One region of the Vibrio sp. YMD68 genome, then DNA from elsewhere that is predicted to be linked to it. Evidence: riboswitches for the same ligand, from Rfam matches in the RefSeq annotation. Region 1 holds a riboswitch; the other holds the start of a gene.

Region 1 (4,457 bases):
CCGGCAACCACATTGGGCTAATACTACCTTCAATCTGAGAAGATAAATAAGCACCGGTGTTCATGTCACCAATAACGGTACCAATCGTCCATGCGAAAATAAGAATCAAAATTGCGCCAAACATAGACTTAGCACCAATCCAAAGCGTCACACCAATATCACTAGGCGACATTTTTTGTTTTAGCACAGTCACTAACGCAACAACAAAACCAGTAATGCCACCATAAATAAGTGACATGCCAACGTCGGTATTTTCAAATGCGCCCAATAATGAAAAGGCTTGGCCGTCCGCTTTAAGCGCAGAACCACCTGTGTAAAGCATGGCAGAAACCGTCGCAACGATAAGACACAGAATCGGTAGGACCAGATCCGATACCTTTCCGTGTTCACTTTCTTGAATATCAAGCTCTTCATTTAGTTCATGAGCTTGTGGTAGATCGGCTTCTTTATCCCCATCAAACCCACGGCCTTGAGATGCTTGAATTTCGTGTTTGCGCATTTGACCCACATCAAGCTGGAACCAAACAACCGCAAACACCATTAAGAGAGCAAACACAGCATAGAAGTTCATTGGGATCATGCGCACATACGCACCGATCGCTGAATACTCAGTGACACCGTGAGAAATTAATATTCCACCAACAATCGTCATGATGTAAGCACCCCAACTTGATGCAGGCATCAACACACACATTGGTGCGGCGGTAGAGTCGAGGATGTAGGCAAGTTTTGAGCGCGAAACATAATAGCGATCAGTGACGGGCCGGGAAATAGCGCCCACAGCCAAACTGTTAAAGTAATCATCAATGAAGATGAATACCCCTAAACAGGCGGCTAGCAGTTTAGAACCGCGTTTACTTTTAACTCGAGTCTGCGCCCACTCGGCAAACGCGCGAGTGCCACCAGACATGGTTAACAGTGCAGTCATCATGCCTAATAAAAGCAAGAAACCAACGATACTCATGTTCCATGAGTTAATGCTTCCGTCTTCAATAAAGACACTTGATACAGTTTTACCCACGTATCCGGCCATGCCGGTGGCGGAGTAATCTGTAAGTAGCAACGCACCGAGTACGATGCCGACACCAAGCGAAATTAGAACGCGGCGGGTAATAATAGCAAGACTTAACGCCACAATTGGAGGCAAGAGTGACAAAGGGGATGATGCAAAATCGATTAAATTCATGATCTTCAAAAACCAGTTAGTAATGGCAAGAGATCTACTGCAGAAAAATTTCGTGATAGTAACTCATCGAAATTTCATTGAACGAAGTGAAAGGCTAACAATGACAAAACCTAACTCTACAGTAGCGCTCCATAGTGTAAAAATTATAGACTATGGCAGTGATGTACCTGTTGAGTACACCCCCAGCAAAAGGTGATGATTGCACACTTTCACTTCGGCGAAATAGCCTTTTAATGTTATTCATTGGCATCACCCCAATAACATCGACTCTTCTATCTCGCGCCTCTACCGTGCAAGGCATAAATAACCGCTGTTACTTTAAATTAACAACAATTTAACTGGCCTCACACTTAAAGCGGATTCTATTGTACTTACAAACCACCTCTTTGCAATATTTAACTCGAAATAAGATATCAATGATAAATTTCATCCTCCATTAGCCATAACACTCCACGCGCTTTATTATGCAACACGTAAAATACGTTAACTGTTCGACTATTTCTATTAAGGCAAACTTTTTTCTAATATCTGATACAACAATTACCTCTGTTTACATTAATATGACGATATATAATCCATTTATATGCTAGTATTTATTTTGATTTCATTATTGTGTTAAATCTATTTGCAGATTAATATCAACCAATACAATTTATTTTCATAGGAATAGACATGTCGGAACTATCAAAAACACTATTAAATATTCGTAGCCTTCGTGCCTTTGCTCGCGAATTAACCTTAGAGCAACTAGAAGAAGCCTTAGATAAATTAACGATTGTTGTTCAAGAACGTAACGAAGCTGAAGCTGAAGAGCGTGCAGCTAAAGCGGAACAAGAACAAAAACTGGCCGCCATTGCTGAACAGATTTCAAAAGACGGTATTGATGTTGAAGCGCTTATTTCTGCGTTATCCGGCGAAACAAAAACTAAGGCTGGTAAAGTAAAAGCTAAACGTGCTCCTCGCCCTGCAAAATATAAGTATGTAGATACTAATGGCGAAGAAAAGACTTGGACCGGTCAAGGCCGTACACCTTCAGCAATTCAAACTCAGCTTGATGCGGGTAAATCATTAGAAGAATTTGCACTTTAATTTCGTTTTCTAAAACATCATTAAATATAAAAGGCTCCTTTAAAGGAGCCTTTCTGTTTTATCGTTCCCAGGAAGTTATCGTTCCCAATAAGATTCTTCTAAGCTGTCTTCCCTTTCAGGTAAACCCTTCGATAATCTTGGTGAATGCTGAGCTAATACTTCATAGCTCGCTCTATTGGAATATTTACACACTTGTGAAAACGAAGAGTAGGTTAAGAATGTGTGAGCATGCTTACTTGAGTTTGGAATATTTTCCCGGTGATATGTGTTAGCCGCCATATCATGCAGTAACGCAGAGAGAGCGGCATCTCCTGCGCCATTGGTATTTTTAATTTTCTCTGGCCCGCCCATATATGGCGCTATATGTGAATACACCTTAATCGGATTATCACACATAGATTTCGCTGCAGGTCGGCTAAACTCATATCGATTAAATTCAGCAATCGATCCTGGCATTAATGGTAACGACGTTTCTCGTTTCGCCGCATCTTCCGTATAACCCGCCATAAATAAGCCAACAGGGCCAGCCGTACATAAAACTAAATCAACCCAATTCAAAGTAATATCTGCAGCGACTAAAGGATCATGTTCACCGGTTAAAGCTTCCGCTTCTTCTTCATTCATTGCAACAACGGAAATATGTTCTTTTAAAAATTCTTGCCAGAATAAAGGATCATTCTGAATAACGTATTTTGTTCCTAACGTTAATACGACTGGGACATTATTCTTTTTTGCATACTCAATTGCTTTCATCGTAGCTAGAGGCATTGGATCGCCCTCTTTACAGCGAACTAAATAAGCGGTGATGACCAGAGCTGAAGCATTTTTAAATATAGACTCAGGAATACTGTCTGGATGAAGTTGATTCATTTGACCTTCACTAATTGCAAAAGTCCGTTCTCCATCTTCCGTTATCAAAGCGAAACATCGCCCTATTGCACCATCAACACCTTGCAAATGATTAAGATCCATCCGGCTCGATGTATTGCATAAATATTGATAGCCATAACTGCCAATTTTAATATCTTGGCTCATCACCCCTAATAAAGTAGAACGGTCATCAGCTAACACCGAATAATTATGCAGCGTATTCCCAATGGTTCCACCTGCATGTTCATTCGTAATGAGCTGCTCTTTTTTTAAATGATTGTATAACGTTTCAGCGGTTGCATCATCAATAACTAATGAGTGCCCTTTGCTTAAATTATATTCTTCAATAAGATCAGAGGTGACTTTCGCTTCGATATCAACAAGCGTTTGATCAATGCCAATAATATGGGTTTGTGACATTTTCTTACTTTCTTGAGCTTGACTCACTAAAGGATCACGAGCGTGAACAGGAAAATAATGCTTGGACTTGCGTTGACCAGGGAATTTCATAAGCGACAGTTCGTATTAAGGATGAAGGGGGGATTCTACCGCGCTCAATAACACGCGGCAATCTAGCTAATTATAGCAAACGTTTGCGATAATAAAATTTATTCACCTTCCATAAAGCTCAGGTCTGGTAGACGATCTAAATGCTCTGAATAACGTTTTAAATTGAACTCGCCTTCATTTTTCATGACATCAAAAATCTCTATCGACATACAACATGCCATCATTGCAACCGCATCATCACGTGAAGTCCCTGTCATCATCAGGCGCATCAGTGTTTCTTTTACCTTCATTGGATTTCCATCTTCAAGCTGATTCTCAATCACTTGAATAAGCTCTTCTTCTTGCATGAATTCGTTTTGTTCAGACATGTTTATGGCCTCAATATTAATTTCGCTGCACTATGCCATAGGTGAGCAAATAACTTCTACATTTATGCCATTTTTTTCATCAAATGACGTTGTGATTCTAGCCTAGAAACTGTCACCCCTTGTCTGTTTCTGTTAGAATCTGCGACCAGTTATAGTGAGTGGTAATAAGTCATGTCAAACAACAGCCAAAAGAAAGTCATTGTCGGAATGTCTGGGGGTGTCGATTCATCCGTTTCAGCGTATCTTCTTCAGCAGCAAGGTTATCAAGTCGAAGGCTTGTTCATGAAAAATTGGGAAGAAGACGACAATGAAGAGTATTGTACTGCGGCTGAAGATCTCGCTGATGCTCAAGCTGTCTGTGACAAATTAGGGATACACCTACACACCATCAATTTCGCCGCAGAATATTGGGATAATGTGTTTGAGTACTTCCT
Region 2 (4,457 bases), 810 kb from region 1:
ATATCTTATGCTTAGCCAAAATTTCAAACACTTTGGCAAGAAAACCGTACGCATGAAACATATTGGCGCTGCGAAGGGTCACCATTGTTTGGTTTGTTCGTAAGGCCAATGCCCGAAACAGTGGAGAAGACTCTGCGTGGTGACGAATCCACGTGCCGCCACGTTCAGGTTCTTTTGACGACCCAACAAATACTGGGATGTCATGGCGAAGTGCGGGAACTAACGTTGATGGGTGAAGGATTTTCGCACCGAAGTTCGCCATTTCTGAAGCTTCGCTAAAGCTAATTTCAGGAATCGGTGAAGCTTTAGGCGCTATTCGAGGGTCGGTGGTATAGATACCAGGAACATCAGTCCATATCGCGAGGCCCGAAGCTTCAACACTTTCCGCGATCAGGGCTGCGCTGTAGTCACTGCCACCACGGCCTAATGTGGTCGTATTGCCATCGGCATCTGAACCGATAAACCCTTGGGTGATAACAACGTATTCTTGGCAAAGTGGCGCTAATTTATCTTTCGCTAATGCAGAGATGTCTTCCAGTTGCGGTTCAGCACGGCCAAAGGTTCCATCTGTTCTCAGTATTTCTCTAATATCAAAGCGAACAGCATGAATACCGCGCTCTCTCATCACCTGAGTCAGGATGTAGGTCGACATCAACTCACCACACGCTACCAAATGGTCAGTGAGTTTGGTACTCGCCTGGATGGAAGCTGCTTCAGCTAGGTTTGCGACCGTCTCTAAGATGGCATTCACCTCAGAGGCCGCTTCTGCTCCATCACTTAGGCTGGATATAATCGAATCATGGATGGCGGCAATGTTTTGTAATATGTCACTGCGTCGCTCTTGGTCTGCAACACCGTTGGCGAGTTCAACAAGTAAATTAGTGACTCCAGAGCATGCGCTGCTAACGACAAGCTTAGTTTCTGGATTGTTTTCGATAATAGCAGCACAACGGCTCATTGCTTCAAAGTTGGCTACACTGGTCCCACCAAACTTGGCGACATTGAATGCGCTCACAGCATTTCTCCTACAACGGGTAAAAAATAAACAGGTTGATAATAACCTAATGTTCTTTAGTGAAGAGAATCGTTGAGCGAAAAAGAGGTGCGTATAGATAGATTGACCTCAGAAGCTCATCACTAGGCGGTGCTAGTGACAGTTAAGGGGATTCAGCCCACTTAACCGATAAACATAACCCTTACATTACGTTTACCTCGGCACTGCTCCCCATGGATACATTGTATTGGAATTAAGGCTCCACAATATATCTGCCTGGGCAGTGCTCCTCTTCTGCATAAAGCCTGTTCATTGAACGGTTTTGTCGGTTGAATGTCAATGGATATTTGTTACCACGAATTAATTACAAAGTGTGATCATCATATTCACACTAGACTTACGCCGCATTGATAGCGCTAGGGATTTGATCTAGTGTAGTTACTCAAACCATCGTGTAAGTAAGGAGCATACATGCCAATTCAAAGTTTTATCCCCCCTCAACGGATACTTATGGGGCCTGGGCCATCGGATATTTCTCCCCAAGTATTACAGGCTTTAAGTCGCCCAATTGTTGGCCATTTAGACCCGTTATTTATTGGCATGATGGACGAAGTGAAACAGCTACTTAAATACGCTTTCCAGACCGATAATGAGTTTACTATTGCCGTTTCTGCCCCTGGTAGTGCTGGCATGGAAGCGTGTTTTGTTAACCTGATTGAACCAGGAGAGAAAGTCATCGTTTGCCGCAATGGCGTGTTTGGTGATCGAATGCGAGAAAACGTCATACGTGCAGGTGCTGAAGCCATCGTTGTTGATGATGAATGGGGTGCGCCTGTCAGCCCTGATAAAGTAGAGCAAGCGTTTAAAGCGAATCCGGATGCAAAAATATTGGCATTTGTTCATGCGGAAACGTCTACCGGTGCGCTTTCTGATGCTCAGGCACTGAGTCAAATTGCGAAACAGCATCATGCTCTTACTATTGTAGATGCCGTCACCTCGTTGGGTGGTGTGCCATTAAAAGTCGATGAATGGGAACTCGATGCAGTTTATTCGGGAAGCCAAAAGTGCTTATCTTGCGTGCCAGGGTTATCCCCGCTGACTCTGTCGCCTAAAGCTATCGAGAAAATTAATGCTCGTACGACGCCGGTTCAAAGCTGGTTCCTTGATCAGAGTCTTGTTCTGGGGTATTGGAGTGGAGAGGGCAAGCGAAGCTACCATCATACAGCACCCGTTAACAGCCTCTATGCGTTACACGAGTCATTATTGATGCTCAAACGTGAAGGATTAGAAAATGCCTGGCAACGACATAAAGAGATGCATGCGACATTAAAAATAGGATTAGAAAAGCTTGGCTTCACATTTGTCGTCAATGAAGACTCTCGACTTCCTCAGTTGAACGCGATTTATATTCCAGATGGGGTAGACGATACGCAAGTGAGGTCAACGTTGCTTGAGAAGTATAATTTGGAGATTGGAGCTGGACTTGGGAGTTTAGCGGGTAAAGCCTGGCGTATTGGTTTGATGGGGTATGCCGCTAGAAATGAGAATGTTTCTTTATGCTTACGAGCATTGGAAGAAACATTGCATCAGTAGCGATCATTCACAATCGCAGTCTAAATTGATAAAGGGGCGTGAGTGCCCCTTTATGGTTTTATTCGCTCGGGATAGATGCTTCCGTTAACGCTGTTTCCGCTGACGATTTCGGCCTATATTGAATGGCGGTAAAGTCTTTATCAGGAAATAGATACTGCGCTTCAGCTCGAATTTGTTCTGCTCGGCTGCTGTCACCTAACCCTTGGTACGCGAGAATTAAGTTACTGTAAAACGCCGGTCTGGGCTTAGACTGAATCATGTCAAGCGACCACTGTATGTAGGGTTTGATTAACTCAGGCTCTTGGGTGTGTAACCCAATATTGAGATAAGTGCTGTATATATCCCAGTCAAAGCGATCTTTCCAAACGACAGGATTCGTCACTCGATCTAAGATCTCAGGTTGCTTGGGTGACGATCGTTCAAACAAAGTAAGAACATAGTTAGTGTGCAGGGCGCTGAACATATAGAAGCTGGTGATCAGAGGGGCGATAATACACATAACTCGGAGAAAACTTTTTGTCAGTTGACCAAAATGAAGGCGCTTATAACTGGCAACCCGTTGATCGACCCAAAACAATAGGATCATGAAGGTGATCCAATGAACGGCTGAATGGTAGAAAGGATATTCCAGTTGTGAATGCACGACTATCGGAACAAACAGCGCGAACATGGCGAGCCTGATACCCTTTTTCGCATAGTAGATACGAGCAAGCACTAAGCTTGCCGCCAACACAATCGCCAGGAGTGGGATAAGCCCGCCTTCGACGCCCCAAAATAATAGCTCATTGTGAGGATGGTCCATGGCGGGTAAACCGGGTTTGTAGCTTGGATTTAATTGGTGCTGACGAGCGGTATACAGTATGTATTCCGCTTCAAAGTTACCGTATCCGTATCCGGTAAATGGTTTTTCAATCACCATATCAAGTGCTTGAGGAAAAGTGTATTTTCTCGGGCTTTCTAAATCCGCTTTGCTAGAAAGCAGCGCATCTGTGCCCTGAGAATGTGTAGCGAAAAACCCCAATCCAACCCCAATCAGACAGCAGATTACCCAGGAAAAAAATCGTTTACGTGTTGAATATTTATATAAATATGGAAGAACAAAACACAGCGAAATGACGGCACCTAACCAACCGGTTCTAGAAGCAATAATGATCAAAAGAGGGGCGGTTAATAAGGGGATGAGGCATAAAAATGAAGTTTCACTCAATCGACTGTACTTGTTGGTTTGTCGTGCGAGTAAATAGGCGGATATCACTAAACCTGTAGCCAGGAAGCTTGCCATGACATTCGGTTGCTGAAATATACCGTATGGTCTGTTACGTAACGCATCGTAGCCAAACATATTATTAGGTTCTAAAAGCAGGTATTGATAGAACCCAAATACAGATTGAATAAAAACGGCGATAACAATAAACCACAACAGCCTTTGTTTGTGTTTATTACTGAAACGAAATTGTTGCAAGAGGACAAACAGTAAGAAGCCAGTCCAAAGACCGATGAGCCGCCCTAATGCTGCTGATGTTGTTGCATTACCGTAAAAGGTTGGAACGGTCATTAAAAGGCAGCACACCAACAGACCAATCGTCAACTTTGAATACATCAGAGATTGGTTGGTGGCTAATTGATACAGGCCAATAGAAAGGGTGACGGATAATGCAGTCCAAGTCGTGGCATTAAAAGAAAGTGCTAGCCCTGATCCTCCCGGATTTTGCATGAAAAAATGCATCGCTACGATAAAGACAACAGCGAGAGAGATTAAGAATGGCTTATTGAGAGGAATGCTTGGTGCATGAGGTTCAAGGCGGGTGCCACCAGTATGCAATATTGCCATGTGATTACTCATCCTATATAAAGAAACCAGCGTCACTGC

The links. Region 1 has a riboswitch for lysine ahead of QF117_RS15340 (Na+/H+ antiporter NhaC family protein). Riboswitches for the same ligand answer to the same signal wherever they lie in the genome.
Region 2: it holds a riboswitch for lysine, as region 1 does, so the genes downstream of both, lysC (lysine-sensitive aspartokinase 3) here and QF117_RS15340 (Na+/H+ antiporter NhaC family protein) in region 1, are expected to answer to the same signal.

The regions. Positions count from the first base shown of each region.
Region 1 covers NZ_CP124614.1:2,068,584-2,073,040, forward strand. The annotation lists gene QF117_RS15340 (Na+/H+ antiporter NhaC family protein) at 1-1,186, opposite strand, end outside; lysine riboswitch at 1,301-1,482, opposite strand; gene QF117_RS15345 (H-NS family nucleoid-associated regulatory protein) at 1,859-2,275, shown strand; gene QF117_RS15350 (inosine/guanosine kinase) at 2,351-3,655, opposite strand; gene QF117_RS15355 (hypothetical protein) at 3,754-4,023, opposite strand; gene mnmA (tRNA 2-thiouridine(34) synthase MnmA) at 4,195-4,457, shown strand, end outside.
Region 2 covers NZ_CP124614.1:2,878,642-2,883,098, reverse strand. The annotation lists gene lysC (lysine-sensitive aspartokinase 3) at 1-1,015, opposite strand, end outside; lysine riboswitch at 1,120-1,296, opposite strand; gene QF117_RS19040 (alanine--glyoxylate aminotransferase family protein) at 1,466-2,587, shown strand; gene QF117_RS19035 (PglL family O-oligosaccharyltransferase) at 2,646-4,418, opposite strand.